4 regions of the Streptomyces sp. NPDC039423 genome follow, and region 4 is predicted to be linked to each of the others. Evidence: riboswitches for the same ligand, from Rfam matches in the RefSeq annotation. Region 4 holds a riboswitch; each other region holds the start of a gene.
What was found. A riboswitch is a leader RNA that binds a small molecule or an ion and turns the genes downstream of it on or off. The one in region 4 is predicted to bind cyclic di-AMP.

Region 1: it holds a riboswitch for cyclic di-AMP, as region 4 does, so the genes downstream of both, ACZ7LK_RS16795 (C40 family peptidase) here and ACZ7LK_RS27025 (M23 family metallopeptidase) in region 4, are expected to answer to the same signal.
Region 2: it holds a riboswitch for cyclic di-AMP, as region 4 does, so the genes downstream of both, ACZ7LK_RS15790 (LysM peptidoglycan-binding domain-containing protein) here and ACZ7LK_RS27025 (M23 family metallopeptidase) in region 4, are expected to answer to the same signal.
Region 3: it holds a riboswitch for cyclic di-AMP, as region 4 does, so the genes downstream of both, ACZ7LK_RS20295 (transglycosylase family protein) here and ACZ7LK_RS27025 (M23 family metallopeptidase) in region 4, are expected to answer to the same signal.

What each region holds. Positions count from the first base shown of each region.
Region 1 is NZ_JBVKAH010000004.1:588,952-596,396, forward strand. It holds gene ACZ7LK_RS16785 (ATP-dependent Clp protease proteolytic subunit) at 43-651, shown strand; gene ACZ7LK_RS16790 (hypothetical protein) at 655-972, shown strand; cyclic di-AMP (ydaO/yuaA leader) riboswitch at 1,301-1,473, shown strand; gene ACZ7LK_RS16795 (C40 family peptidase) at 1,478-1,954, shown strand; gene ACZ7LK_RS16800 (DUF6328 family protein) at 1,996-2,625, shown strand; gene ACZ7LK_RS16805 (ATP-binding protein) at 2,516-2,944, opposite strand; gene ACZ7LK_RS16810 (helix-turn-helix domain-containing protein) at 3,172-4,038, shown strand; gene ACZ7LK_RS16815 (DUF397 domain-containing protein) at 4,054-4,272, shown strand; gene ACZ7LK_RS16820 (8-amino-7-oxononanoate synthase) at 4,256-5,443, opposite strand; gene bioB (biotin synthase BioB) at 5,587-6,783, shown strand; gene ACZ7LK_RS16830 (adenosylmethionine--8-amino-7-oxononanoate transaminase) at 6,776-7,445, shown strand, end outside.
Region 2 is NZ_JBVKAH010000004.1:357,195-364,639, reverse strand. It holds gene ACZ7LK_RS15820 (MSMEG_6728 family protein) at 5-499, shown strand; gene ACZ7LK_RS15815 (DUF2617 family protein) at 649-1,143, shown strand; gene ACZ7LK_RS15810 (DUF4247 domain-containing protein) at 1,140-1,553, shown strand; gene ACZ7LK_RS15805 (DUF350 domain-containing protein) at 1,624-2,061, shown strand; gene ACZ7LK_RS15800 (polyamine aminopropyltransferase) at 2,069-3,670, shown strand; gene ACZ7LK_RS15795 (hypothetical protein) at 3,699-3,863, opposite strand; gene ACZ7LK_RS15790 (LysM peptidoglycan-binding domain-containing protein) at 4,018-4,806, opposite strand; cyclic di-AMP (ydaO/yuaA leader) riboswitch at 4,810-4,978, opposite strand; gene ACZ7LK_RS15785 (SpoIIE family protein phosphatase) at 5,602-7,445, opposite strand, start outside.
Region 3 is NZ_JBVKAH010000006.1:102,042-109,486, reverse strand. It holds gene ACZ7LK_RS20315 (SurA N-terminal domain-containing protein) at 1-82, shown strand, start outside; gene ACZ7LK_RS20310 (nucleoside triphosphate pyrophosphohydrolase) at 92-1,084, shown strand; gene ACZ7LK_RS20305 (cytochrome P450 family protein) at 1,103-2,356, shown strand; gene ACZ7LK_RS20300 (transglycosylase family protein) at 2,537-3,451, shown strand; cyclic di-AMP (ydaO/yuaA leader) riboswitch at 3,712-3,886, shown strand; gene ACZ7LK_RS20295 (transglycosylase family protein) at 3,890-4,594, shown strand; gene eno (phosphopyruvate hydratase) at 4,903-6,189, shown strand; gene ACZ7LK_RS20285 (FtsB family cell division protein) at 6,296-6,766, shown strand; gene ACZ7LK_RS20280 (DUF501 domain-containing protein) at 6,781-7,317, shown strand; gene ACZ7LK_RS20275 (Ppx/GppA phosphatase family protein) at 7,314-7,445, shown strand, end outside.
Region 4 is NZ_JBVKAH010000010.1:17,020-24,464, forward strand. It holds gene ACZ7LK_RS27015 (PrsW family intramembrane metalloprotease) at 1-1, shown strand, start outside; gene ACZ7LK_RS27020 (aldo/keto reductase) at 85-1,029, opposite strand; gene ACZ7LK_RS27025 (M23 family metallopeptidase) at 1,159-2,268, opposite strand; cyclic di-AMP (ydaO/yuaA leader) riboswitch at 2,280-2,414, opposite strand; tRNA gene ACZ7LK_RS27030 (tRNA-Met) at 2,755-2,828, opposite strand; gene ACZ7LK_RS27035 (alpha/beta fold hydrolase) at 2,973-3,812, shown strand; tRNA gene ACZ7LK_RS27040 (tRNA-Lys) at 3,935-4,007, opposite strand; gene ACZ7LK_RS27045 (FG-GAP-like repeat-containing protein) at 4,193-7,273, opposite strand.

The DNA of each region.
Region 1 (7,445 bases), on a different contig from region 4:
GTACATCCTGTACATTTTTTACGGCGACAGAGGAGGCATGTCATGAGCCGCACGGCGCGGTACGTCCTGCCCGGCTTCACCGAGCGCACCAGCTCCGGCACCCGCACGGTCGACCCGTACTCCAAGCTGCTGGAGGAGCGGATCGTCTTCCTCGGCACACCCCTCGACGACACCGCGGCCAACGACGTCGTCGCCCAGTTCCTGTACCTCGAGTACGCCGCGCCCGACCGGGACATCTCGCTCTACATCAACTCCCCCGGCGGTCCGATGGAGGCCATGACGGCCGTCTACGACACCATGCGGGCGGTGCGCTGCGACGTGGAGACGACCTGCATCGGGCAGGCGGCGTCGACCGCCGCCGCCCTGCTCGCCGCCGGCACCCCCGGCAAGCGCCTGACCCTGCCGGGGGCGCGCGTCGTGATCCGACAGCCGTCCCTGGACGAGCCGCTGCACGGACAGCCGTCCGACCTGGACGTCCACGCCCGCGAGTTGCTGCGCCGGCGCGACCTGCTGGCCGGCGTCCTGGCCCGGCACAGCGGCCGGGACCGCGAGCGGGTGGACGCCGACCTGGAGCGCGACACGGTCCTCGACGCCGCCGGGGCCGTGGCGTACGGCCTGGTCGACCACGTCGTCGCGCGCCGCCGGGGCTGAGCGGTGCTGCCCCCGGAGCCCCCGCCCCTGCCCGCCCTCACCCGGGCCGAATGCGCGTTCGTCGACGGGTGGCTCGAGGTCGTCGACCTGCTGGGCCGGATCAATCCGGCGCGCGCCACCCACACCTATGGCGCCCTGCGCGCGGCGCAGGCCCTGGTCGGGCGCGCGACGGCGCTCCGTGACGCCCTGGCGTCGATGCACGAGCGCGGCGAGAGCGACGTGCATGCCCACACGCTGGCGCGGGCGCTGCGGGTGCTTGACGGCGAACGGCGCGCGAGTCGCGTGACGGTGCCTCACAATCGAGGCGTGGGACCGATGTAGCTCTCCCCCGAATGGGCTCAGGAGTACGAGAAACGCTCCCCCGTTCAGCGTACGCAACCGGACGAATTCTGTACGGCACGAGTTGCGCACCGACGCTACACGTCTGGCGGAATATCACGTTCCGGCCCTGGTACGGGGATCGTCGACGTCTCACCGCCGGGCGCCAAATCCCCCCTGTCCACCCGAATGGATCAGTCGTGAGGAGCCTCACAAACGGCCGTTTCGACTCGGAATTTCCCCTCGACATGGGTCAAGATCCCTCACGACGACAAGCCCCCGCCACCGCGGCGGGGCGGTCCGGGCGGACGCCGAGTCCTGCCGCCGCCCGGATGACTGGTCGACAGGAGTGGATCGGCAGGAGTGGAGGACCCAAGCAGTACGGGTGACCGAACGATGTTCGTCGCATCGGTCGCCCTTGGGGTGAAGCCGCGTCAGCGGCCGGGCAACTTCGCCAGTCCGAACCCGACAGGTCATCCTTCACAGGCGGCTGACGAAGGGTTGCGCAATGACCGCGCAGATTCATGTCCCGTCTCTGCTGTCCCGGGCCGGTGCCGTCTCGGCACTCGCCCTCGCCGCCGTCGGCGGCCCGGCACTGGTGCCCGGCGGTGTGTCCGAGGCCCAGGCCGCCCCGGCACACGCGACCAAGGCGCTGAACATCGCCGCGTCCAAGAAGGGCGCACCGTACGCGTACGGAGCGACGGGCCCGTCCCGGTTCGACTGCTCCGGACTGACGCTGTACTCGTACAAGAAGGCCGGCAAGTCACTGCCGCGCACGGCGCAGCAGCAGTACAACAAGACCCGCCACATCTCCGCCTCCAGCAGGGTGAAGGGCGACCTGGTCTTCTTCCACCGTGGCAGCAGCGTCTACCACGTGGGCATCTACGCGGGTAACAACAAGATCTGGCACTCACCGAAGTCGGGATCGGTGGTGAAGCTGGACAAGATCTGGTCGAAGTCGGTCTGGTACGGACGCGTCCGCTGACGCTCCGGGCATGACCCGCGGCGCGGGGGTACTCGTCCGGAATGTCCGGCGAGAGCCCCCGCACCGCGCGCAACGAGACGCCCCTGGAGCGCGCCGACCGCAACTTCGCCGAGCTGCTCCAGGAACTGCGCGTCACCCAGACCGGCGTCCAGATCCTGTTCGCCTTCCTGCTCACCCTGGCGTTCACCCCCCGCTTCACCTCGCTGGACTCCTACCAGCGGGGGCTGTACGTGGTGACGCTGCTGCTCTCCGTGGTCGCCGCGGCGCTGCTGACCGCCCCCGCCGCGCTGCACCGCACGCTGTTCCAGCAGGGCGCCAAAATCCGCATCGTGGCCGTGTCGTCCCGGCTGGCCCGGATCGGGCTCGCGGTGCTGGCGCTGGCGCTCACCTGCTCAGTGTCGCTGGTGGTGGACGTGGTGCACGGCCGGCCCGAGGGCCTGGCGGCCGGCGCCTTCACCCTGGCGGTGTGCGCCGGGCTGTGGGGGCTCCTCCCCCACCTCGTGCGGCGCCGGCTCGGCGAGCGGCCGCCGCCGGAGCGGCCACCGGGGAACCGCACGCGGGTCAGGTCACCGGGACCGTCCAGGGGAGGGCGATCCACACGGTCTTGCCGCCCTCGGCGGTCGGGGTCACGGACAGGCGGCCACCGCACTCGGCGGCGAGCCAGCGGATGATGACCATGCCCCGGCCGTTGTCCTGCTGCACGGCCGCCGGGAGCCGGCGGGGCCAGCGCGGGTGGCTGTCGGTGACCCCGATGCGCAGTTGCTCGTCGCGTTCCAGCCTCACGTCCACCGTGAAGGTCGGCGACTGACCGAAGGTGTGCTGGACGGCGTTGGTGGCGAGCTCCGAGACGATGAGCCGTACCGTGTCGGCGGTCTCGGCCTCGCCCGGCAGGCCCCATTCCTCGAGGACGTCCGCCACGTACCTCCGGGCGGCGGAGACCGAGGCGGGAGCGCTCGGCAGAGTGACGGATGCTTCCTGATGGTCTGCCATGGCGACGCCGTCCCTTTCCCACCGGGGCCGGACTCCGACACGTACCGGATGTTCGGTGAGCTCGGCCTCGGATTGTGCTTCGCGCCAGACTGCCACTCAGGTAGCCCCTGTTGGGGCCGATCCACCAAGATATGCATATATCTGTCGCCCGAAGCGGTGAACTCTGCCCCTGAAGGCCGGATTTGGGCGGCAAACTGATGGGTTGCCCGACGTCGGGAGGAACGGTCATGCGGGGCACGCGGCACGGACCGGCGGTGCGCAGGCGCAAGCTCGGCGAGGAGTTGCGCGCCCTGCGGCTGGCCGCCGACCTGACCAGCCGGGAGGCGGCGCGGCTGGTGGACTGGCACCAGTCGAAGGTGAGCCGCATCGAGACCGGCACCAGCGGGGTCACGGGCCCGGACGTGGCGCGGCTGCTCGACGCCTACGGGGTGCGCGAGCCGCGGCGGCGGGCCCTGCTGGAGGCGCTGGCGGGAGCGGCGGACGGCGGCGGTGCGGGCTGGTGGCACGCCTACCGGGGTGTGCTGCCGCCGCCGTACCAGGACTTCATCAGCCTGGAGGCGCAGGCCTGTGTGGCGCGCACCCTGGAGACGTCGGTCGTGCCCGGCCTGCTCCAGACGGCCGACTACGCGCGGGCGGTGACCCGGGCGGCGCTGGAGGGGGCGCCGCCGGAGACGGTCGAGTCGCTGGTGCGGGTGCGGATCGCCCGGCAGGAGGTGCTGCGCGCCGATCCCCCGCTGCGGCTGGAGGCGGTGCTCGACGAGGCGGTGCTGCACAGGCGGGTGGGCGGTCCGGGGGTGATGCGGGAGCAGTTACGGCGGTTGCGGGAGTGGGCGCGGTCGCCCCAGGTGCGGCTCCAGGTCCTGCCGTTCGCCGGGGGCGCGTACGTCGGACTCTCCGGCCCTTTCGTTATTTTCTCCTTTCCGCACATTTCTGATCTGGACGTGGTTGCTCTTGACCACCTGACGAGTAGCCTCTATCTCGAACGCACGGAAGACCTCGAGGCGTACGGCGCCGCCTTCCGCAGCATGCAGGCGTGCGCCCTGTCACCCGAGGACTCGTCGGACCTCATCGCCGGGATCGGTGACGGCGCGTAGGGAGAGGCACCCCCCATGTCTGCTCACCCCGCACACCACGACGCCCCGCGCTGGCGGCGCAGCAGCCGCAGCGTCGGCATGAACAACTGCGTCGAGGCCGCCCGCCTCGACACCGCGCGGCTCGCCGTCCGCGACTCGAAGGACACCACCAGGCCGCCGCTGCGGTTCTCCGCGGCGGCCTGGACGTCCTTCGTCACCTCGCTCAAGGGATCCCCTCTCACGGGGTCCGGCTGACCGCGCCGTCCGGGGCGGTACGGAGGATCGTCGCGACCGCCTCGTCGATCTGACGCTCCGTCAAGTCGGCGCGGGCGGTGAGCCGGAGGCGCGAGATGCCGTCCGGCACCGACGGCGGCCGGAAGCAGCCCACCGCGAGCCCCTCGGCCCGGCAGTCGGCCGCCCACCGCACGGCCCGCTCGGGTGAGGGGGCGCGTACGGAGACGACGGCGGCGTCCGGCCGCACGGCCGTCAGGCCCGCGGCCGTCAGCCGGGCGTGGAGGGTGGCCGCCACCGTCCGCGCCCGGCCGGCCAGCCCCGGTTCGGCGCGCAAGTGCCGCAGGCTCGCCAGCGCCGCCCCCGCGGCGGCCGGGGCGAGGCCCGTGTCGAAGATGAAGGTCCGGGCGGCGTTGACCAGGTGGTCGACGACCCGGGCCGGACCGAGGACGGCCCCGCCCTGGCTGCCCAGGGACTTGGAGAGCGTGAGCGTGGCGACCACGTCCGGGGCGCCCGCGAGCCCCGCCGCGTGCAGCGCGCCGCGCCCGCCCTCGCCCAGCACGCCCAGCCCGTGGGCGTCGTCGACGACCAGCGCGGCGCCGTGCGCCCGGCACACCGCCGCGTGGCCGGCCAGCGGCGCCGCGTCCCCGTCGACGGAGAAGACCGAGTCGGTGACCACGAGCGCCCGCCGTCCCGGGTGGGCGGCCAGGGTCTTGCCGACCGCCTCGGGGTCGGCGTGCGGGACGACCTCGGTGTCGGCGCGCGAGAGCCGGCAGCCGTCCACGATCGAGGCGTGGTTGCCCGCGTCCGAGACGATCAGCGAGCCACGGGCGCTCAGCGCGGTGAGGGCGGCGAGGTTGGCCGCGTACCCGGAGGAGAACACCAGCGCGGCCTCGAAGCCGCAGAACGCGGCCAGCTCCCGCTCCAGCTCGGCGTGCAGCTCGGTGGTGCCCGTCACCAGCCGCGAACCGGTGGCGCCCGCGCCCCAGCGGCGGGCCGCCCCGGCGGCCGCCGCGGTGATGTCCGGGTGGTGGGTCAGCCCGAGGTAGTCGTTGCTCGCCAGGTCCAGGACGTCCGGCACGGCCGGTCGCGGGCGGAGCGTACGGACCAGACCGGCGTCCGCGCGGCGGCGTGCCTCGGCGTCGGTCCAGTCGAAGGGCGAGTCGAACGGCGAGTCGAACGGAGCCTGGGGCATGTCTGGGTCCCTTTTGTAGACAGCGAACAGACCCTAATGGTGGTGGGGTGGCGCCGGAGTGTGGTTATACACACACTCGAAACCGAGTCTCCTGTGGAGTTCCTCCTTGGCCCGGGGCCGTGCCGTAGGCCAGGATCAGCGTCATGGACCTGCTGAACACGCTGGTGGAGAAGGGGCTTCGGCGCGAGCTGCCGACCCGCGAAGAAGCGCTCGCCGTCCTGGCGACCTCGGACGACGAGCTGCTGGATGTGGTCGCCGCGGCCGGGAAGGTACGCCGTCAGTGGTTCGGGCGGCGGGTGAAACTCAACTACCTGGTCAACCTCAAGTCCGGTCTGTGCCCCGAGGACTGCTCGTACTGTTCGCAGCGCCTGGGCTCGAAGGCGGAGATCCTCAAGTACACCTGGCTGAAGCCGGAGGAGGCGTCGAAGGCCGCCGCCGCGGGCGTCGCCGGCGGTGCCAAGCGGGTCTGCCTGGTGGCCAGCGGCCGCGGCCCCACAGACCGGGACGTCGACCGGGTCTCCAAGACCATCGAGGCGATCAAGGAGGAGAACGAGGGCGTCGAGGTCTGCGCGTGCCTCGGGCTGCTCTCGGACGGCCAGGCGGAGCGGCTGCGGTCGGCGGGGGCCGACGCGTACAACCACAACCTCAACACGTCCGAGGGGACGTACGGGGACATCACGACCACGCACACCTACGCGGACCGTGTGGACACCGTGCAGAAGGCGCACGCCGCGGGGCTGTCCGCCTGCTCCGGACTGATCGCGGGCATGGGCGAGAGCGACGAGGACCTGGTCGACGTGGTCTTCGCGCTGCGCGAGCTGGACCCGGACTCGGTGCCGGTGAACTTCCTCATCCCCTTCGAGGGCACGCCGCTGGCCAAGGAGTGGAACCTCACGCCCCAGCGGGCGCTGCGGATCCTGGCGATGGTCCGGTTCGTCTGCCCGGACGTGGAGGTCCGGCTGGCGGGCGGGCGCGAGGTGCATCTGCGCACGCTTCAGCCCCTGGCCCTGCACCTGGCCAACTCGATCTTCCTGGGCGACTACCTCACCAGCGAGGGGCAGGCCGGCAAGGCGGACCTGGAGATGATCGCGGACGCCGGTTTCGAGGTGGAGGGCACGGACACCACCACGCTGCCCGAGCACCGGTCGGACGCCGCGTCCTGCGGATCCGGCGGCGGCTGCGGTTCGGGTTCGGTGTGCTCCTCCGAGGAGTCCGCCCCCGCGACCGCCGCGACCGCCCCGGCCACCGCCGCCGGCACCGCCACCGCCGACCAGGCCCGCACGGACCTGGTGGCCGTGCGGCGCCGGGGCGCCGGCACCGACCTGGCGCCCAATGCCTGAGTTCGCCCCGGCCGAACTGATCGCCCTCGACCGGGCCCACGTGTGGCACCCGTACAGCCCCATGCCGGGCCGTACGGACCCGCTGGTGGTCGAGTCCGCCTCCGGGGTCCGGCTGCGGCTGGCCGAACCGGCGTACGGGCACGACGAGCTGGTCGACGGCATGTCGTCCTGGTGGTCGGCCGTCCACGGCTACAACCACCCGGTCCTCAACGAGGCGGCGCGTGGCCAGCTCGACCGGATGAGCCACGTGATGTTCGGCGGGCTCACCCACGAGCCCGCCGTGCGGCTGGCCACCCGGCTGGTGGAGATCACCCCCGAGCCGCTGCGGCACGTCTTCCTCTGCGACTCGGGCTCGGTGGCGGTCGAGGTCGCGATCAAGATGTGCCTCCAGTACTGGCGCTCCGTGGGCCGGCCCGCCAAGCGGCGCCTGTTCACCTGGCGCGGCGGGTACCACGGCGACACCTGGCAGCCGATGTCGGTGTGCGATCCCGAGGGCGGGATGCACGAGCTGTGGTCCGGCGCGCTGCCCCGGCAGGTCTTCGTGGGCCCGCCGCCGGCGGAGTACGAGGAGTCGTACGCCGACCGGCTGCGGTCGGAGATCGAACGGCACGCGGACGAGCTGGCCGCGGTCGTCGTCGAGCCATTGGTCCAGGGCGCGGGCG
Region 2 (7,445 bases), on a different contig from region 4:
GGATGTGCAGACCTTCCTGCCGTACCCGGCGTTCTCGGCGTGCGCCGAGGTGCTGGACCCGCGCCGTCTGGGCAAGCAGCGGGTCGAGGCTCTCCAGGTGCTGCGCGGGCTGACCGTGCCCGGCTACGGCTGGCGGCACCACCCCGCGGTACGGATGTGGATCGGCTACGAGGAGGCCCTGGTCCGCTACGGCCTGGACGTGTGCGCGGCCTGGACCGAGCGGGGGCACCGCGACACCTGCGCCGCCTCCCTGCTCGCGGACTTCCACGCCTTCCGCTCCGGCGCGCCCGTCCGTCCGCAGGACGAGCTCGCCGGGGCCGGTGAGGTGCCGTTCTGGCTGGGCGACCCCGCCTTCCACCGCAGCCACCAGTCGGCCCTGCTGCGCAAGGACCCGGACTTCTACGCGGCGCGCTTCACCGGCGTCCCGGACGACCTGCCCTACGTGTGGCCCGGCTCCGACCGGGAAGCGGCGGCCCGTCCGGCCGGCGACGGGGGCTGAGGGCCCCGCCCAGCCCCGGATGAGGCGCGTGGGGCGCCTGTGCCATACTCGGCCGCGCTCCAAGCACTTTCGCAGTCGGGGGAACCACCGTTGAGATTCGAGCCCGCCGTCCTCGGCACGGTACTGGTCGGGTGCCCGGGCGGCGTCGGATGAGCGGTATAGCGCTGACGACCCCGTACCTGGACACCGACGCCGACCAGTTGTCGTTCGTGCTCGGACGTCCGCCGCGCGAGGCGCTCGCCGTGCGCGACCTGACCGTCGGCGGACTCGACGTACAACTGAGACTGCTGGGCGCCTCCCACCAGGTGTTCGCCGGGCCGGTCGGGGAGACCGTCGCCTGCCTGCCCGGCGTCGCGGGCGGTCTGCCCGACACCGCGGCCCGGGACTTCGACGGCTGGCACTACGGCTTCGGCGCGCGCGTACGCCAGTACGGCCCACGGGAGTTCAGCACCCGGGTGGCCCGGATCCGCGACCGCTCGGAGGACCACCCCCGGTCCCTGTACGGGGTCTTCCCCGGCTCACCGGAAGCCGTCACCGCCCTCACCGTGGAGCCGGAGGACACCGGGCTGAGCTGGCGCACCTGGCACACCTACCCGCAGAGCCGCCGGATCGTGGCGACGCACACCCGGCTGGAGGCCCGATGAAGACCGCCCGACGCATCAGCGTGATGCTCCTCGCCACCCTCGCCCTCGCCGCCTGTTCCAGCGACCCGGACGACGACGACGGCAACGACGTCCCGTCCGGCTGGATCCGCGGCCAGTACTCCTCCAGCGGCGCCGACTACGTCGACCGCACCGACCCGGTGCCCAAGGTCGCGGGGGAGATCAACGGCAACACCTCCGCCGTCGACCGCGTCAGCGACGGCGGCAAGGAGTTCCTCCGCTACCGCAACGACATCGTCGCCATAAGCCCGCACACCAGCGGCACCGGCAGCCTGATCGAGATCGCCGACTACCGCACGGGTTACAGCCGTTGGCGCACCCACGTCGGGTCGGTCTGGCCGGACCCCGACAGCGCCGCGTTCCGCGGCGGGGGCCCCGGCTCCGGCAAGTGACGCGACGCGTCCGCCCCTCCGCACCCCCCTTCCCTCCGCATCCCTCGACGACGTCCCCGAAAGGCACACCGTGGCAGAGATCTTCGAGTCGGCAGGCACCGCCCTGCTCTACGGCCTGGTCGGCTTCGTCGTGATGGCGGTCGGCTTCATCGCGCTCGACCTCGTCACCCCCGGCAAGCTCCTCCACGTGGTGTGGACCGAGCGCAACCGGGGCGCCGCCGTCCTCCTCGCCGGCCAGACGCTCGCCATCGGCCTCGTCATCGAGCAGTCCATCCGGGCCAGCGAATCCGAGCTGGGCCTCGCCGAGGGCCTGGTCAGCACCCTGCTGTACGGCCTCGCCGGTGTCGTCGTGATGACGCTGATCTCGGTCATCGTCGGGCTGCTCACCCCTGGGCGCCTGGGCCACGCCGTGCTCGACGACAACGGGACGAGCCCCCACCCCGCCGCCTGGGTCCAGGCCGCCATGTACCTCGGCACGGCCTTCATGGTCGGCGCCGCCGTTTCCTGAACCCGGCATGGGCACCACCGTCCTGGACCGCACCGCCCCGGCCGCCGGACCCCGGCCGCCGGGGCCCCGCGCACGGGGAACGCGCTTCCTGCTGCTGCTCGCGGTGTTCGTCTGCGCGGCCTGCGGCCTGGTCTACGAACTGGCGCTGACGGCCCTCGGCAGCTACCTCATCGGCAACTCCGTGATGCAGACCTCCGTGGTCATCTCCGTCATGGTCTTCGCCATGGGCATCGGGTCCCTCGCGGCCAAGCCGCTGCAAGGGCGCGCGGTCGGCGCCTTCGCCCTCGTCGAGATCCTCCTCGCGCTGGTCGGCGGCCTGTCGGTGCTCATCCTGTACATGGCCTTCGCCTGGCTGCGCCTCTACATGCCCGCCATGGTGGTCGTCTCCTTCGTCGTCGGGCTCCTGGTCGGCGCCGAGATCCCGCTGCTGATGACCCTCCTCCAGCGGATCAGGCGCCAGGAGGCCGGCAGCGCCGTCGCCGACATGTTCGCCGCCGACTACGTCGGCGCGCTGGCCGGCGGCCTGTGCTTCCCCCTGCTGCTCCTGCCGGCCTTCGGCCAGCTCAAGGGCGCGCTGGTGGTGGGCGGCGTCAACGCCGTCGCCGGTGTCGTCGTGGTGCTGTGGATCTTCCGCCGCGAAACCCGCCCGATGGTGCGCAACGGGCTGCTGGCCGGCGCGGGCGGCGTCCTCGCCGTCCTCGCCACGGTGTACGTCCTGGCCGACGACATCGAGGTCACGGCACGCCAGCAGCTCTACCGCGACCCCATCGTGCACGCCGAGACCACGCCGTACCAGGACATCGTGGTCACCCGCTCCACCGCCTTCACCGGGCAGCCCGACACACGGCTGTTCCTCAACGGCGACCTCCAGTTCTCGTCCGTGGACGAGTACCGCTACCACGAGGCGCTGGTCCACCCCGCGCTCGCCGGGAAGCGCTCCTCCGTGCTGATCCTGGGCGGCGGAGACGCGCTGGCCCTCCGGGAGGTTTTGCGCTACGACGACGTGGACACCGTCACCCTCGTCGACCTCGACCCGGCCATGACACGGCTGGCCCGCACCTTCGCCCCGCTGCTCGACCTCAACCGGCACGCGCTGTCCGACCCGCGCGTCACCGTCGTCAACGCCGACGCCTTCAACTGGCTGCGGGACGCCACCCGGCGCTACGACGCCGTCCTCATCGACTTCCCGGACCCGGACACCGCCGCCCTCGCCAAGCTGTACAGCGTCGAGTTCTACCACCTGCTGGGCCGCGTCCTGACCCCCGACAGCCGCGTCATGGTCCAGGGCGGGTCGCCGTTCTTCGCGCCCAAGTCGTACTGGTCCATCGCCGCCACCATCGGGAAGGCCGGCTACGCGACCACCCCCTACCAGGTCGACGTCCCCAGCTTCGGCAACTGGGGCTTCGTCCTCGCCACCCCCGGCGCCGACGGCCCGCCCCCGAAGCTGCGCCTCGCGGCCGACGCCCCGCCGCTGCGCTTCCTCGACGACGACGTCCTCGCGGCCGCCACCGTCTTCCCCGTCGACCGGCGCCCCCAGGACGTCCGCGCCAGCACTCTGATGGACCCGGCGGTGCTGGAGTACACCCGCCACGAGTGGCAGAACTACTGAGCGTGCCCGCCCGTGAGGGCGGCAGGGGTCAGCCGCGGCGGGGGCGCTGGCAGGCCGGGCAGGGCCGGTCGTGGCCCTGGGCGTCGATCACGGTGCCCCATTCGCCGCAGTCGTGGCAGTTCCGGGCCAGGGTGATGTCGATGCGGAGGGCGGGGGCGGGGGCGGGAGCGGTCGGGTCGGCTTCGTGGGCCATGCGGGAAAACTCCTCGTACAACGCGGTATGCGTAAGTTTGCACGATTTGGCATGGTTATGCAATGCCGGTGCGGTGGTGCGGTGGTTCCCGGGCGGAAACGCCGGCGGGGCCGGCCGCGAGGGTGCGGCCGGCCCCGGTGCGGGAGCGGGAGGATCAGTACGGGCCGTTGACGTTGTCGATCGAGCCGTACCGGTCGGCCGCGTAGTTGCAGGCGGCGGTGATGTTGGCGACCGGGTCGTAGAGGTCGGTCGAGGTGCCCGGCACGTGGTAGGCCTCGAAGGTCGGGGCGATCACCTGGAGGAGGCCCTTGGAGGGCGTTCCGGCCAGGGCGTTGGAGTCCCAGTTGTTGATCGCGAGCGGGTTGCCCGAGGACTCGCGCATGATGTTGCGGTGGATGCCCTCGTACGTGCCGGGGATGCCGTGCTGGGCCATGATGTCCAGCGCCTCGCGGATCCAGCCGTCCAGGTTGTCCGGGTAGGACACGGCCTTGGCGGCGGCCGGGGCGGCCTGGCGTACGGCGGACCGGTCGGCGCGCTCGGGGGCGGCGGAGGGGCGCGCGGCCGCGGCCTTGCCGGCGATGGTCAGCTTCAGGCCGGGGCGGATCAGGGACGGGTCGGCACCGATGGCCTTGCGGTTGTCGTCGTAGAGCTTCTTCCAGCCGCCGCTCACCCCCTGCTCCCGCGCGATCTTGGACAGGGAGTCGCCCGCGACGACGGCGTACGTGACGGTGCCGGCCTTCTTGGCGGCGGTCGTGGCGGCCGGCGCGGCGGACACGGCGGTGGTGACCGCGTGCACGGCGCTGGGCGCCGCGCTCGGTGCCGCCTCGGCGGCCGTGGCACCGATCATCGGCAGCGCGAGCGCCGCGCCACCCGTGCCCGCGGCCAGGAGGCGGCGTGCGAGCGGGCTGTTCTTGGCACGACGGTGCTTACCCTTTGCGGGCATGGCGAAATTCCTCTCCGTCGCCTGCGAGGTGAGCTGTCGGGTTCGGACGGGAGATGTCCGGCCGTGGTATTCACCACGACTTCACCCCGAGCCGTTCCGGTGTGATCCGGGCCGGCGGCTTACCTGGGTCCCCCGCTCCTGCCGTTGGTCCGTGAGTGGGTGGGGTTACCGGACGGCGGCAGGATTCGGCGGTCCATCCGGATTGAGGGGACCGTAAGCGAGAGAGGCCGCACGGAACAAGGCTGGAATTCCACACGCGCGGTTACCGCCGTGAAGTGGTGGACCGTCAACTTCGCAGTTCCCATACGGAAATACGGGCATGTGCGAGGGCTCGTGGAGGCAGGGCGCGGTGATGCTTATCACGCGGACCTCGGAAGGGCGACAAGTCGCCTATGTATGGCTGGACATGGGCACATGCCGCGTTACCGGCTTAGAGCCCATCGCGGGGTAAATGGGGCGTAAGGCTGCCGACTGGGCGGGTGATCGCCGGTCACTCGCGAGGAGCGCCGGGCGCGAACCACGGATGGCCGCCCCGATCGACACTCCCGTGGATCCCCGGGAACGAGCGGCATCGGCCCCCTTCCCACATTCACGCCTCGCGAAAGCAAGGCGGAGACGGGCCGAGTCCTGTCGACGGCGTCCGGAGCGGACGCGGCTTCTTTCCTGCGGCGGTCCGGTCGTCCATTGATCCACGCGTACCGGCCGGCCCGTGGTAACGCCGCGATCATTCAGGAATTCGGCGCCGGCGGGAAAGGAGCAAAACGGCCCTCGTCCATTCGGCGGGAATGGATCACTTCACCAGGAGATGTCGTCCAGCATCAGCTCCACCGGCTGCCGGGGCCCCGCGGACGGGGACTGCTCGGTCCACATGACCTTCCCGGTCGGGGTGTACCGGGTGCCCCACCGTTCGGCGAACTGGGAGACCAGGAACAGTCCCCGCCCACCTTCGTCGGTGGTGGCCGCGCGCCGCAGGTGGGGGGAGGTGCTGCTGCCGTCCGACACCTCGCAGACCAGCCGGCGCTCGTACAGCATCCGCACGCGGATGGGCTCCGAGCCGTACCGGATGGCGTTGGTGATCAGCTCACTGAGCATCAGCTCGGTGGTGAACCCGATGTCCTCCAGTCCCCACTGCTCCAGCTTCCGGCCGCACGCGGCCCGGACGCCGGCGACGGCCGCCGGGTCGGCCGGCACGTCCCAGTCGGCGACCCTGGACGGGTCGAGCAGCGTGGTGCGGGCCACCAGCAGGGCGATGTCGTCGCGGCGGTGCGGCGGCAGCATGGCCCGGAACACGGCCTCGCAGGTCTCCTCGGGCGGCCGGCCGGGGTGACCGGACAGCGTCTCGTGCAGCTCCCGCAGACCGATGTCGACGTCCCGCCGCCGGTGCTCGATCAGGCCGTCGGTGTACAGGACGAGCTGGGTGCCCTCGGCGAGCCGGAGCTCGGCCGTCTCGAACGGCAGCCCGCCCAGCCCCAGGGGCGGGAAGACGGGCACCTCGGGGCAGTCCACGGTGCCGTCCGGGCGGATCAGCGCCGGGACGAAGTGCCCGGCGGTGGCCACGCTGCACCCGCCGGTCGCCGGGTCGTAGATCGCGTACAGGCAGGTGGCACCCGTGATGCCCTCCCCGTTGCCGTCCCCGCCCTCCTCCTGGTCGATGCGGGTGACCAGCTCGTCCAGATGGCCCAGCAGTTCGTCGGGCGGCAGGTCCAGCGCGGAGAAGTTGTGCACGGCGGTCCGCAGCCGGCCCATCGTGGCGGCGGCGTGCAGACCGTGGCCCACCACGTCGCCGACCACCAGGGCCACCCGGGCCCCCGGGAGCGGGATGACGTCGAACCAGTCGCCGCCCACCCCCGCCTGCGCGGGCAGGTAGCGGTACGCGATGTCCAGCGCGCTCTGCTCGGGCAGCACCCGCGGCAGCAGGCTCCGCTGGAGGGTGACCGCCATGGTGTGCTCGCGGGTGAAGCGCCGCGCGTTGTCGACGGCCACGGCGGCCCGGGCGGCCACCTCCTCCGCGAAGGCGAGGTCCTCCTCCTCGAACGGCTCGGCACGCTCCGAGCGCCAGAAGTTGGCCATCCCCAGCACCACCCCGCGTGCCTGCAACGGCACCGTGACCAGCGAGTGGATGCCGTACGCGAGGGCCTCGTCGGCCCCGGACGGGTCCTGCGCCCGCCAGCCGTGCGCCACGCTCAGGTCGGCCTCCAGCACCGCGTGCCCGGCCGCCAGCGCCGCCGCCATCGGCGTGGTCGGCACCGCGAACCGGACGAGGTCGCCCACCGGCTGGAGCGGGTGGTCCTCCCGGATCCCGCACACCGCGGTGCGCCGCATCTCGGTGTGCCCGCCCGACGGCTCCTCGCCCCGCAGCACCGGATCCAGCAGCTCCACCGTCACGAAGTCCGCGAACCCCGGGACCGTCACCTCCGACAGCTCCTCGGCGGTGCGTACCACATCCAGCGTCGTCCCGATCCGCACGCCCGCCTCGTACAGCAGCCTCAGCCGCTCCCGCGCGACCTCGGCCATCCCCGACACCGCGCGCAGCTCGGTGGTGTCGCGCAGCGTCGCGACCGTGCCGACCGCCCCGCCGTACGGGGCGGTCGGCCGGGTGTTGACCGCCAGCAGCCGGTCCCCGGCCAGGTGCACCTCGT
Region 3 (7,445 bases), on a different contig from region 4:
GACGTGGGACAACGACAAGATCCAGCTCGGCGAGTACAGCGCCCCCTGGCTCCGTCAGCCGGGCGGTCAGCGGCAGATGTAGGTTCGAGGGGTGAACGCCGACACCCCCGACACCCCCGGTACCGCCGACGACCCCGGACGGATCGTCCTCCTCACCGCCAGCCACCGCGTCGCCCCCGGGCTGCTGTCCTGGCCCGCGTGGCGGACGCTGCGCGGCGCCGGCCGGGTGCTGTGCGCCGACGAGGCGCACCCGCAGCTGCCGTACCTGCGCGAGGCGGGCGTCACCGTGGAGATCGCCGCGCCCACCGCGCGGGAGCTGGTGGACGCCTGCGCGGGCGGGAACACGGTGGTGGTCCTGGCGGCCGGCGAGGGTGACGGCGCCCTGACGGACGGGCTGGCCCGGATGGCGGGCTCCGGTCGGGTCGCGATGCCCGACCTGGAGCTGCTGCCCGGCTCGTACGACCTGCCGGGCGCCCGGCTGCTGGACCTGGTCGAGGTGATGGACCGGATCCGCCGCGAGTGTCCCTGGTCGTCGCGGCAGACGCACGAGGGCCTGGCCAAGTACGGCATCGAGGAGGCGTACGAACTCGTCGAGGCCATCGAGGACGGCGACCGCGACGAGCTGCGGGAGGAGCTCGGGGACGTCCTGCTCCAGGTGGTCTTCCACGCGCGGATCGCCGAGGAGCACGAGGAGGAGCCGTTCTCCGTCGACGACGTGGCGGGCACGATCGTCGAGAAGCTCATCCACCGCCACCCCCATGTCTTCGGCGACGAGCGCGCCGAGACGCCGGAGGAGGTCAAGGAGCACTGGCTGCGGACGAAGGCGATCGAGAAGCGGCGCGCGTCGGTGACGGACGGCGTCCCGCTCGGCCAGCCGGGCCTCGCCCTGGCGGCCAAGCTCGCGAGCCGGGTCCGCAACGCCGGTCTGGACGTCGCCCTCCCGTCCGGTGACGGCATCGGCTACGAGCTGCTGGCCCTCGCCGTACGGGCGGAGGCCGAGGGCGTCGACCCGGAGGCGGCCCTGCGCGCCGCGGGCCGCGCCTACCGGGACGCCATCCGCGCGGCGGAGGGGCAGGGCTCCTGACGGGTTAACGTCGGGGGCGTGACCGACCCGAACACCCCGCCCGAACTCTTCACCTGGGAGTTCGCCACCGACCCGTACCCCGCGTACGCCTGGCTCCGGGAGCACGCGCCCGTCCACCGCACCAGGCTGCCCAGCGGGGTGGAGGCGTGGCTGGTGACGCGGTACGCGGACGCGCGGCAGGCGCTGGCCGACCAGCGGCTGAGCAAGAACCCCGCGCACCACGACGAGCCCGAGCACGCCAAGGGCAAGACCGGCATCCCGGGCGAGCGCAAGGCCGAGCTGATGACGCATCTGCTCAACATCGACCCGCCGGACCACACCCGGCTGCGCCGGCTGGTGTCGAAGGCCTTCACGCCCCGGCGCGTGGCGGAGTTCGCGCCGCGTGTGCAGGAGCTCACGGACCGGTTGATCGACAATTTCGCTACAAAGGGGAGCGCGGACCTCATCCATGAGTTCGCCTTCCCGCTCCCCATCTATGCCATTTGCGACATGCTGGGCGTGCCCCGCGAGGACCAGGACGACTTCCGCGACTGGGCCGGGATGATGATCCGGCACGGCGGCGGGCCGCGCGGCGGGGTCGCCCGGTCGGTGAAGAAGATGCGCGGGTACCTCGCGGAGCTGATCCACCGCAAGCGCGAGAACCCGGGGGACGACCTGATCTCGGGGCTCATCAAGGCCTCCGACCACGGCGAGCACCTCACCGAGAACGAGGCCGCCGCGATGGCGTTCATCCTCCTCTTCGCGGGCTTCGAGACCACCGTGAACCTCATCGGCAACGGGGTCCACTCGCTGCTCCGCAACCCCGTCCAGCGCGAGCGCCTCCAGGCGTCCCTCGCCGCAGGTGAGCGGGGGCTGCTGGAGACCGGCGTCGAGGAACTGCTGCGCCACGACGGGCCGGTGGAGCTGGCCACCTGGCGGTTCGCGACCGAGCCGCTGACCATCGGCGGGGAGCGGATCGGCGCGGGCGACCCGGTGCTCGTCGTCCTCGCCGCGGCGGACCGGGACCCGGAGCGGTTCGCCGAGCCGGACACGCTCGACCTGGCGCGGCGGGACAACCAGCACCTCGGGTACGGGCACGGCATCCACTACTGCCTCGGCGCGCCGCTCGCGCGGCTGGAGGGGCAGACCGCGCTGGCGACGCTGCTGACCCGGTTGCCCGACCTCCGGCTTGCGGTGGATCCGGCCGATTTGCGGTGGCGGGGCGGGCTCATCATGCGTGGACTGCGCACGCTTCCGGTGGAGTTCACCCCGTTCGTCCCGTCCCGCGGCTGACGGTCCGTCATTTCTGTGATCTTCGCGTAATCTCCGGTGCATCGACTTGTGACTGACGTTCGAATGCCGCTACGTTCACCGTCACCTCAGCAGTCACGCGAAAGGCAGCACCGCATGCGCTCCGGGAACGGCCGGCACCGACGACCCCGTCAAGCCCCCGCCATCGTCGTCGCGGCAGGGGTGACCGGATCCGCCATCGCGCTCCCGCTGCTCGGCGCGGGTTCCGCGTCGGCGGCCGACGCCGCCACCTGGGACCGGGTGGCCGAGTGCGAGTCCGGCGGCATGTGGAGCGCCGACCTCGGCAACGGTTTCTACGGCGGCCTCCAGATGTCGCAGGAGACCTGGGAGTCGTACGGCGGCCTCGCCCACGCCGCCCGCCCCGACCTCGCCAGCCGCAGCGAGCAGATCCTGGTCGCCGAAAAGGTCTACGCCGCGACCGGAGTGAGGGCGTGGGAGACCTGCGCCCCCATCGCGGGCCTGGGCGGCGCCGCCGAGGCGACCGCCACCGACCCCACGACGGCCGCCCCGGCGGCCCCCGGGACGACGGACGCGCCCGACCCGGCCGAGACGCTGGAGGATCCGGCCGCGCCCGCGAAGCCCACGCCGTCGAAGCCGGCCGGGACCCCGCTGCCCGCCGAGCCCGCCCCGTCGGCGCCCGGCGCGCCGGCGAGCCCGGCCCCGGGCACCGGCAAGCACCGGGGCGAGGCCGCCAAGGAGGAGACTCCGGTGACGGAGCCGGCCGCTCCGGCCGACCCCACCGCCCCGGCCGACCCCACCGCCCCGCCCGTCCCGGGTGCCACGGCGGGTGACGGCGGCCTGGAGGCCACCGGCCCCGACGGGACCGGCGATTCGGCCACGGGGCGCGAAACGGACGGGCATCCCTCGCGCGGTGACGGGGCGACACGCGACCCGGGCAGCGTCGCGCCCGGCGCGTACACCGTCCGCCCCGGGGACAACCTCTCCGACATCGCGGAGGAGCAGAAGGTCCCCGGCGGCTGGCCGGCCCTCTACGAGGCCAACCAGGACACCGTCGGTGCCGACCCGGACCTCATCGTCCCCGGTCAGAGCCTGGAGCTGACGGCCGATCAGCCGTAGGTATCCGCCCCTATGTCCGCTTCTGTGTAAGTGAGACATGAATCTCTTCACACCGATCGGCGTTCCGGGAGCGACGGAACCGCACAATCCGCCCTTCACCTGCGTAAACGCCCGTCAAGGGCCGTCGCATAAGGGCGGATTGACCCCGATGTCCGTCTTTGAACTTCGGGAAGGTCTGTGTCTACGGTCGTGACCGCTCGCCACCGCGGGCCCCATCGACCGGAACGCCGAATCCTGCCGCCGGCCGTTGGGAACAGTCGTCGCTTCACGCGCCGGAGGCAGGAGCGGGGGACCCAAGGTACGTGCCGGGCCCGGCCATGGAGACATGGCACGGGGACGGCTTGGGGTGAAGCCGCGCGCACCACGGTGCCGCGCGGCCGGGCAGCTCACGCCCGAACCCGACAGCTCACCTCGCAGGCGTCGGTGAGGAGATGTCCCATGCTGTTCTCCGGCAAGGCCAAGCACCGTCGCCCCTCCAAGGCCGCCCGATTCGCCGCGTTCGCCGGCATCACCGGCGTCGCCGTCGCCGCCCCGCTGCTGGGCGCCACCTCCGCCTCGGCGGCCACCTCCGCCGAGTGGGACAAGGTCGCCCAGTGCGAGTCCGGCGGCGACTGGTCCATCAACACCGGCAACGGCTACTACGGCGGCCTCCAGTTCTCGGCGTCCACCTGGGCCGCGTACGGCGGCACCGCCTACGCCTCGACCGCCGACCAGGCCTCGAAGTCCCAGCAGATCGAGATCGCCGAGAAGGTCCTCGCCAGCCAGGGCAAGGGTGCCTGGCCGAGCTGCGGCGTCGGTCTGTCCGGCGCCTCCTACGACGGCGGCGCCGAGCAGGCCCAGCCGCAGCAGGAGCGCGAGGCCGAGCAGCCCACCACGCGCAGCGAGAAGCGCACCGCGCCGAAGGCCGCGCCCAAGGCCGAGGCCGCGCCGAAGGCCGAGTCCAAGAAGACCGTCACCACCCCGACCGGCAAGAAGGTCGAGAAGGGTGACGGCGAGTACAAGGTGAAGGCCGGCGACACCCTCAGCACCATCGCCGCCGAGAAGAAGGTCTCCGGTGGCTGGGAGAAGCTCTTCGAGCTGAACAAGGACATCGTCGACGACGCCGACCTGATCTACCCGGGTCAGCAGCTCCACCTGAGCTGACCCCGCACACCACCCCGGTCCGGCGCGCCCCTTCCCCCGTGCGTGCCGGGCCGGGGTCTTCCCGTTCGCGCGCCTGAGCGGCTCCGCGCACACGTGCGGTCGCGCGCTTGAGCGACCCCCCGCACACGCGAACTACTCGTCGGTAAGTTTCGTGGCGTTATGTCCGTGAAGCGGCCTCGTGAGCCCTTTTTCGTCCCAGGAGGCGGGCGTCGGCTGGTCACGGCTCCCGGGCCGGTTAGGCTCTTGCCGCAAGGCCGAAGAGACCCTGCACCGCATGCGTCACATTTTGCGTCACATCCCAGAAGGAGATGCTCGTGCCGTCCATCGACGTCGTCGTAGCCCGGGAAATCCTGGACTCCCGAGGCAACCCCACGGTCGAGGTCGAGGTCGGCCTCGACGACGGCAGCACCGGCCGTGCTGCCGTCCCGTCCGGTGCCTCCACCGGAGCGTTCGAGGCCCTCGAGCTCCGCGACGGTGACAAGGACCGCTACCTCGGCAAGGGTGTCGAGAAGGCCGTCCTCGCCGTCATCGAGCAGATCGGCCCGGAGCTCGTCGGCTACGACGCCACCGAGCAGCGGCTGATCGACCAGGCGATGTTCGACCTGGACGCCACCCCGGACAAGTCCTCGCTCGGCGCCAACGCCATCCTCGGCGTCTCCCTCGCCGTGGCGCACGCCGCCTCCGAGGCGTCCGACCTCCCGCTGTTCCGCTACCTGGGCGGCCCGAACGCGCACCTGCTGCCCGTTCCGATGATGAACATCCTGAACGGCGGCTCGCACGCCGACTCCAACGTGGACATCCAGGAGTTCATGATCGCCCCCATCGGCGCGGAGTCCTTCTCCGAGGCCCTGCGCTGGGGCGCCGAGGTCTACCACACCCTGAAGAAGGTCCTGAAGGAGAAGGGCCTCTCCACGGGTCTGGGCGACGAGGGCGGCTTCGCCCCGAACCTCGACTCCAACCGCGCCGCCCTCGACCTCATCCTCGAGGCCATCAAGCAGGCCGGCTACGCCCCGGGCAAGGACATCGCCCTGGCGCTCGACGTCGCCGCCTCCGAGTTCTACAAGGACGGCTCGTACGAGTTCGAGGGCAAGTCCCGCTCGGCCGCCGAGATGACGGACTACTACGCCGAGCTCGTGGACGCGTACCCGCTGGTCTCCATCGAGGACCCGCTGTTCGAGGACGACTGGGAGGGCTGGAAGGTCATCACCGAGAAGCTCGGCGCCCGCGTCCAGCTCGTCGGTGACGACCTGTTCGTCACCAACCCCGAGCGCCTGGCGCGCGGCATCGAGGAGGGCGCCGCCAACGCCCTGCTGGTCAAGGTCAACCAGATCGGCTCGCTGACCGAGACCCTGGACGCCGTCGAGATGGCCCAGCGCAACGGCTTCAAGTGCATGATGTCGCACCGCTCCGGCGAGACCGAGGACGTCACCATCGCCGACCTGGCCGTCGCCACCAACTGCGGCCAGATCAAGACCGGCGCCCCGGCCCGCTCCGAGCGCGTCGCCAAGTACAACCAGCTCCTGCGCATCGAGGAGATCCTCGACGACGCCGCCGTGTACGCGGGCCGCAGCGCCTTCCCGCGCTTCAAGGGCTGAGCCCACGGGCCGGCCACCAGCTCGGCCTCCGTACGTCCCCGGCCACGGTCCCGTACCGTGTCCGGGGACGTACGTACGTAACGGGCAAGGGGAGGCGGGTAGACAGATGGCCCGGGACCGGTTCTCCACCGCGACCAGGCTGCGGCTGCTCGGCGAGCAGACCGCCGCCCGTGTCTACCGCTCCCAGACCCGGCGCCAGGCCCGCCGCTCCCGGCTCACCGGCCGCGCGGCCTTCCTGGCGCTGGTCGTCTGCTCCCTGGTGGTGGCGCTGGCCTACCCGATGCGCCAGTGGGTCTCGCAGCGCGCCGAGATCGCCGACCAGGAACGGCTGGCGGCCGAGGCGAGCGAGCGCGTCGAACGGCTCCGCGACGAGAAGGCGCGGCTCCAGGACGACGCGTACGTCAGGCGCCTCGCGCGCGAGCACCTGCACTACGTACTCCCGGGGGAGACCGGCTACACGGTCATCGACCCCGACGCGGTGCGCCAGCGCCGCGACGACCAGGGCGCGGCCGACCGCCCCTGGTACTCCAATCTCTGGGACGGCGTGGACACCGCCGACCGCACCGACCGCGAGTAGAACCCAAGGCAGGCATGGAAACGCCCCCTCCGCAGACCGAACGCACCGAGCCCACCGAGGCGGACGTCGCGGCGTTCGAGGAACAGCTCGGCCGCCCGCCGCGCGGCCTGCGCGCCATCGCGCACCGCTGCCCGTGCGGCAACCCCGACGTGGTGGAGACCGCGCCCCGGCTCCCCGACGGCACGCCGTTCCCGACGACGTACTACCTCACCTGCCCGCGCGCGGCCTCCGCGATCGGCACGCTGGAGGCGAACGGCGTCATGAAGGAGATGACCGAACGGCTCCAGTCCGACCCGGAGCTGGCCGCCGCCTACCGCGCCGCGCACGAGGACTACATCGCCCGCCGTGACGCCATCGAGGTCCTGGAGGGCTTCCCCAGCGCCGGCGGCATGCCGGACCGGGTGAAGTGCCTGCACGTGCTCGTCGGCCACTCGCTGGCCGCCGGACCGGGCGTGAACCCGCTGGGTGACGAGGCCCTGGCGATGCTGCCGGAGTGGTGGGCCAAGGGGCCGTGCGTGACGGGCCGCCAGGACGAGGAGGCCGGCGCATGACCCGCGTCGCCGCCATCGACTGCGGGACGAACTCCATCCGCCTCCTGGTGGCCGACGTGGACCCCGCGACCGGCGAGGTTACCGACCTGGACCGCCGGATGACGATCGTCCGGCTCGGCCAGGGCGTG
Region 4 (7,445 bases):
ACCCCGCCCGCCGGCCGTCAGGCCGAGGCAGCGGTCAGGCCGAGGCGCGGCGGCGGGGCGCGGCCCGTCAGGCCGAGGCGGCCGTCAAGCCGAAGCGGCGGTCAGCGTCGCCAGCTCGTCGGGGGTGAGCTCCAGCTCGGCGACCGCCAGCAGGGCGGGTAGCTGCTCGACCGTACGGGCCGAGGCGAGCGGCGCGGTGACGGTCGGGCGGGCGGCGAGCCACGCCAGGGCGACGGTGGCGATCTCGGCGCCCCGGGCCGCCGCGACCGCGTCCAGCGCGGCGAGGACTTCGCGCCCGCGCTCGCCGTCCAGGTGCTTGGCCGCGCTGCCCGCCCGCGCGCTGTCCACCCGGGCGCCCGGCCGGTACTTGCCGGTGAGGAAGCCGGAGGCGAGCGCGAAGTACGGCACGGCACCGAGGCCGGCGCGCTCGGCGGTGTCCTGGAGAGCGCCCTCGTAGGTGTCGCGGGAGACCAGGTTGTAGTGCGGCTGAAGCGCGACGTACTTCGCCAGGCCCTCACGCTCGGCGAAGTCCAGCGAGGCCCGGAGGCGCTCGGCGGAGATGTTGGAGGCGCCGACGGCGCGTACCTTGCCGTCCCGCACCAGTTGGTCGAGGGCGGTGACGATCTCCTCGACCGGCACGGACGGGTCGTCGAAGTGCGTGTAGTACAGGTCGATGTGGTCCGTGCCGAGGCGGCGCAGCGACTCCTCGGCCGCGGCCTTGATGTTCGTGGCGCCGAGTCCCTTGAAGTCCGGGTGGGCGCCGACCTTGGTGGCGACGACGATGTCGGACCTGTTGCCGCGCGCGGCCATCCACCTGCCGATGACGGCCTCGGACTCGCCGCCCTCGTTGCCCGCGGCCCACGCCGAGTAGCTGTCGGCCGTGTCGACGAAGTTGCCGCCCGCCGCCGCATACGCGTCGAGGACGGCGAAGGACTGCGCCTCGTCGGCGGTCCAGCCGAAGACGTTGCCGCCGAGGGCGAGGGGGAAGACGTGGAGGTCGGACGTGCCCAGGGTGCGCAGAGAGGTCATGGCGTGGATCAACGCGGCGGCCGGACGGGATATTCCGGGTGTTCGGCCACGAAACCGGCAGCCCTGGCGTCGGGGGGTCGCCGCCAGGGCTGCCGGGGACGGGTGGTCCGGAGCGAGCGCTCGGACGGGTCAGACGGTGAGGCCCTTGTCCCGCAGCCACGCCATGGGGTCGATGCCCTCGCCGCCCGCGGTGTGCACCTCCAGGTGCAGGTGCGGTCCGGTCACGTTGCCGGTGGCGCCGACCCGGCCGATGGTCTCGCCGGTGCCGACCTGCTGCCCGGCGCCGACCGTCATCGACGACAGGTGGCAGTACCAGACCTCCGTGCCGTCCTCCAGCTCCAGGACGATGCGGTAGCCGTACGAGCCCGACCAGCCGGCCGACTTCACGGTGCCGCTGTGGACGGCCTTGGCGGGCGTGCCGGTGGGAGCGGCGAGGTCGAGGCCCGTGTGGTAGCCGGAGGACCACATGCTGCCGGCCTGACCGAAGGTCGAGGTGATGGTGTACGAGGAGGTCGGCAGGGACCAGCTCGCGGCCTGCTCGGCCAGCCGGGCCGCCTCCGCGGCCGCCTCGGCCGCCTTCGCCTTCGCGGCGGCCTCCGCCTCGGCCTCCGCCTCGGCCTCTGCCTTCGCCTTCTCCTCGGCGGCCTGCTTCTCGGCGGCGGTCTGCTGCGCCTTCGCCTCGGCGGCCGCCTGCTCGGCCGCGGCGGCCTCGGCGGCGGCCTTCGCCTCGGCGTCGGCGGTGGCCTGCTGCTGCTCGGCCTGCTGGAGGATGCGGGCGCGCAGCGCCTCGCCGGCGTCCGCGCCGCCGCTCCCGTCCGCGTCGGCGGCGGGGGTGGTGAGGGAGGCGGTGGTGAGCGCCCCGTCGTCGTGGCGGTCCTCGCCGGATCCGGAGTCGTCGGACATCAGCGAGCCGATGCCGGGCAGGGACTCGGCGTCCGGCAGGTGGTCGGTGATGACGTCCGGCAGGGATATGGAGACCGCCGGCTTGTCCTGCGCGGTGGCCATGCCGCCCGCGCCGACCGCCGCGATCACGCCGACACCGAGGACGGTGGAGCTACGGGCGAGTCCGCCGCGCTGCTTGGCCACCCGGTGCCGGCCCCGGACGGGGCGGACGGTCTCCTCGGTGGGGTTCCATTCCTCCCACTGCCCGTTTACGGGTGCGGCGTCCGGGATACCCGAAGACTGGAACGAGGCGGGAGAGCCGTATGGAGCTTCGGGGGCAGGCCTGTTGGACGCCACGGAGGCGCACTCCTTTCCTTCCTTCTCGCCTACCGGGTTAGCTGACGGGTTCGGAGCAGGAAGGTCTCCTACGGGCCCACTTCGGCCCGATTCACCCCAAGGTGGTGGTTCCCCGGTTCCCTTGCGGAATTCGGCGCACGCGCGCGGTGCCGTCTCTTGCGACGACTGGGACGACCGCGCTGCGTTATCGAACGTTAATAGACGGGGGCTCCGGATTCCAAGCTGTTCCTACTGATCATTAACCGCCCGGCCCCCGGATATACCGGACGACAACCGGGCACATACGGGCGAGTTGACCATGCCTCAGAAACATGCACCGACCACACTGATACTGACGGACCGTCACGTCATCCGCGCTGCGACACCCACCGACTACGCAGCGTGCCCACGGAGCGAACGGGTGCACACGTCCCGGGAAAGGCGCCACGGGAAAGGGCCGGGCACGACGAAGGCCCGGTGCGCAATGCACCGGGCCTTCGCCTTCAGTAGCGGGGACAGGATTTGAACCTGCGACCTCTGGGTTATGAGCCCAGCGAGCTACCGAGCTGCTCCACCCCGCGTCGGTGAACACCACCTTACGCCATCCGGCGCACGATCCCTAACCAATATCGCTGGTAGCCGCCCGGAGAGGACGAAACACCCCCGGGCGCCCTCCCACCGGAACCTCGTTGCCGCCCTCCGACAGGGGTGACATGGTCACGTCCATGTCTTCCTTCACCGCCGACGACGGCACCACGCTGGCCTACCGCGTGTCCGGAGCCGGCACCCCACTGATCTGCCTGCCCGGCGGCCCGATGCAGGCCTCCGCCTACCTCGGTGACCTCGGCGGCCTCACCGCCCACCGCCGGCTGGTCATGCCGGACCTCCGGGGCACCGGGCGCTCGGACGTGCCCGCCGACCCCGGCTCCTACCGGTGCGACCGGCTCGTCGACGACGTGGAGGCCCTCCGGCGCCACCTCGGCCTGGAGCGGATGGACCTGCTCGCCCACTCGGCCGGGGCCAACCTGGCGGCGCTGTACCTGACCCGCCACCCCGGGCGCGTCGGCAGGCTCGCGCTGGTCACGCCGAGCGTGCTGGCCGTGGACGTCCCCATCACCGGCGACGCGCGTCTCGCCACGGCGGCACGGCGCCGGGACGAGCCGTGGTTCCCGGCGGCGTACGCGGCGCTGGAGGCGATCGTCGCCGGAAGGGGGACCGCCGACTCGTGGCGGGCCATGGCGCCGTTCACCTACGGCCGCTGGGACGCGGCCGCGCGGGCCCACCACGCCGCCGGTGACGAACAGCGCAACGACGAGGCCGCGCGGGTCCACGCCTCCGAAGGCGCCTTCGCCCCGGACACCGTCCGTGCCGCGTTCGCCCGCCGGACCTCACCGGTGCTGGTCCTCGCCGGCGAGTTCGACGTGGCCGCCCCGCCCGGCGCCATGGCCGCCTACGCCGCCCTGTTCCCGGACGCCGACCTCCGCGTCCAGCCGGGAGCCGGGCACTTCCCCTGGCTCGACGACCCCGCCCAATTCACCGCGACGGCGGCGGCGTTCCTGTCCTGACCGGCCGGGGCACCGCGGACGAGCCGCCCGGCCGGTGCGCCCGCCCGGACACGCACCGGCCCGCGGGCCCGGGAACGACGACGGCCCCGGTCCGGAGGATCTCCGGACCGGGGCCGAGTGCGTAGGCCGTGTGGGACTCGAACCCACAACCAACGGATTAAAAGTCCGCTGCTCTGCCAATTGAGCTAACGGCCCTCGACGAGTCACCCCTGAGCATAGCCCCATGGCGCCCGCCGTCCGATCGGGTATCGGGGGAACCGGCGCCGTCGCGCCGCCCCGGCGGCCCTCCCGCCCCACCGCCCCGCGCCCCGCCCCGTACGACACGGCAGGGCCCGTACGGCACGGAGAACACGCGCCGTACGGGCCCTGCCGGACACGACCTAGAACAGGCCCTTGTAGCCCTGCCAGCCGGTACCGATCCTGACCGTGGAGCCGAACGACCCGGCCCCGTTGCCGCTGTTGCGCAGCAGGTCACCGGCGGCGTTGCGGGAGACCAGGTCCGGCTTGCCGTCCTTGTTCAGGTCGCCGACGCCCACGAAGGCGTTACGGCCGGTGGCCCAGTTGCCGCCGAACACCAGGACGCGCGCCTTCACCGTGCCGGCCGCGGTGCCGTCGAACCGCCAGAGGGAGTTGGCGCCGTCCACCGCCAGCAGGTCGCCGGCCCCGTCGCCGTTCAGGTCGCCGGCGCCGAACACGGCCCGGTAGCCCTTCCAGTTCGTCGCGATCCGGCCCCGCGCCTTGAGCTTGCCGGCGCCGTCGTCCGCGTACAGGTACAGGTCACCCGTGGTCGTCTGACGCGCCACCAGGTCCGCCCGGCCGTCGCCGGTCAGGTCGCCGGGTGACGTCAGCACGTTGAACTGCGCCCAGGTCGTGCCCAGCGAGGTGTACGGGGTCGTCGTGGCCGGCGCCTTGCCGCAGCCCGGCCGGTAGGCGCGCAGTTCGCCGCCCAGCCGCACCAGCAGGTCGTTGCACCGGTCGCCGCTCAGGTCCCCGAAGGGCACCACCAGCGCGGACGTCGACCAGCCGGTGGCGGTCGTCGCACCCGCCAGGGTGCCCGTCCCGCTGCCGTGCCGGAAGGCGAGGGAACCGGTCCCGCTCAGCGACACCAGGTCGCCCACGGCGTCCGGGCCGGCCGGGCCGGCGTGGTCGCGCCGCACGGCGGCGGCACCGGTCAGGTTCACCGTGCCGGACGTGGTCAGGGCGCCTCCCCGGCCGTCCACCGGCTGCGCGGTCAGCGTCCACGCGTACCCGCCGTTCGCCACCAGCCGGCCGGCGGCGTCCTTGGCGTCCCAGGCGGGGGCGACCACGGCCCGCGCCGGACCGCCGCTCAGGGTGCGCACGACGGTGCCGGTGGTCGCGCTCCTGAGGGTGAGCTGCCACGAGGTGGTCGGCGTGGACAGCCACCAGCGGGGCCGCCAGGGCGCCGCGCCGCCGTTCACCGCCTGCGTCGCGAACACGTCGGAGTCGACGACCGCCGGCGCGGACGGCGCCACGCCGCTGCCGACCAGGTGGACGGCGCTCCCGGTGTCCGCCCAGGCGACGGAGCCGGTGGCCGGGTCGACCGCCCACGGGTCGTAGGAGCGGCGTCCCTCGGTGAGGGTGTGCACCGTGCCGCCGTCCCGCAGGTCCTTCAGCTTCAGGGCGCTGCCGGCCGGGTAGACGACGAACCCGTCGCCGAGCCGGGCGCCCGCCCCGGGACCGATGCCGAGCGGGGTGTCGGTGCGGGTCTCGAGGTCGTACACGCCCTCGTCGTTCCTCGACCCGGTGCAGTTCCAGTGCAGCCAGCGGCCGACCACCTCGACGCCGCCGAGGAAGCACCCGGGCAGGAACACCTCCTTCGTCCGGGCACCCGTCCTGACGTCGTACCCCACGACCTCGTCCTTGCTCGCGGCGGTCCACAGGGTGGTCCCCGACAGGGAGAGCCCGTACACCGGGAGCGTCCTGGTCACCTTGCCGGTGTCGAGGTCGACGATCCGCGTGACACCCGCCCCGTCCACGGTCGCGCGGACCGCCGCCCAGCGGCCGGAGCTGCCGATGAAGCCCGCGTAGTCGGCTCCGGTGTCGATCCGGGTGGCCGGGAGCCGGGCGCCGTCGTCCAGCCGGTGCAGGGGCACGACGGGCTCGCCCCAGATGCGCATGGTCCCGCCGTACGCGACGCGCCCGTCGCCGGTGTCCGCGAAGGTGGGGCAGTAGCCCTGGAAGCAGGCCTCGGGCTGGTCGGGCACCCAGCCGCGGTCCATGCGCTCGCCATGGACGGGTACGCCGCCGGACTGCCCGGCGGTACGGCTGTACAGACCGGCCTGGCCGGCCGCCGCGACCGCCTCCACGCTGGTCAGCCGCCCGTGCTGGAACGACAGTTGGTGGATCGCGTTCGGTACGGCCTTCACCGGGACCGTCGCCTCGCGGGACACCACGGCCCGTCCCGCCGCGTCGGCCCGCAGCGCCTGGACGCCCCACTCGGCCATGCTCGCGCCGCCCAGGACCAGCACCCCGCCGTCGGGGGTGAAGGACGCCCTGCCGCTGGACCGGGCCAGCAGGGTGCGCGCGGCGCTCCCGTCCAGCGGGCGGGCCTCGACCCGCCACACCGGCAGGTCCTCGTCGAGCCGGCCGAGCGCCGGGTCGTGCCGGGCGACGACGAGCTCGCCGCCCACCAGGCCCAGCAGCCGCACGGCGGCGCTCTCGGGCAGCGGCACCACGCGCTCCGGCGTGGTGAGGTTCCCCCGCCCGAAGACGGACACCTGGCCGCCCGACCAGACCAGCAGCCGGTCCGGGGTGAGGGCGTAACGTTTCGTCGCCAGCTCGGCGTCGGTCCTGATCGGCACGATCCGCCGCTGGGTCACGTCCATCCACACCGTGCCGGCCCCCGGCAGGTCGATCACCAGACCGCCCGCGTCCCCCAGGCCCGGCAGGACGGCGTACCTGTGGACGCCCGTCGGCACGCCCTCGACGAGCCGGTCGCGCACCTGCCCGGTCTCCGTGTCGAGCACGTGGAAGCGCATGCCGTCGCCGGGCGAGTCGTAGGTGAGCACGTTCCGGCCGAACGCCCCCACGTAGGTGTGCCCGGCCGGCAGGGGCACGGTGACGGTCCCGCCCGCGACCATGTCGCGCAGCTCGACCCGCTGCGGTGACTCCAGGAGCCGGGCGACGACGTCGGAGCCCGTGCCGCGCTGGAAGTTGCCGCCGTCGTACTCCTGGACGCTGTCGACCTGGACGTCGGTCCCCGCGCCGTAGGCCCGCCACAGGGTGCCGCGCCCCTGCTCGTGGCGCAGGAAGCCCTGGGGCCCGGTGTCGAGCAGCGCGCCGCGCACGGGCAGGGCGCTGGTGGTGGCCGGGATCACCACGTCCGTCGTGGGTGCCGCCTGGGCGGTGGACACCGCCGGACCGGCGATCGCGGCCGACGCCAGGACGACGGCGGCGGCGATGACTCGCAAGGGTTGCTTGCCGTACACGGAACTCCGCACTTCTCGATCGGATCGATCGGGCCCACGGGGTGGCGCTCACCGGTGCGCGGCTCTTGGCGCGGCAAGTGACATGCCGCGTACGCGTCGAGATGAACCAGAGCCCCCCGGCCCCGCCCCCAGTGCCCCCCACTGCGAGGTGGACGGATCGTAACAGCGCCCGGCGACAACGGCG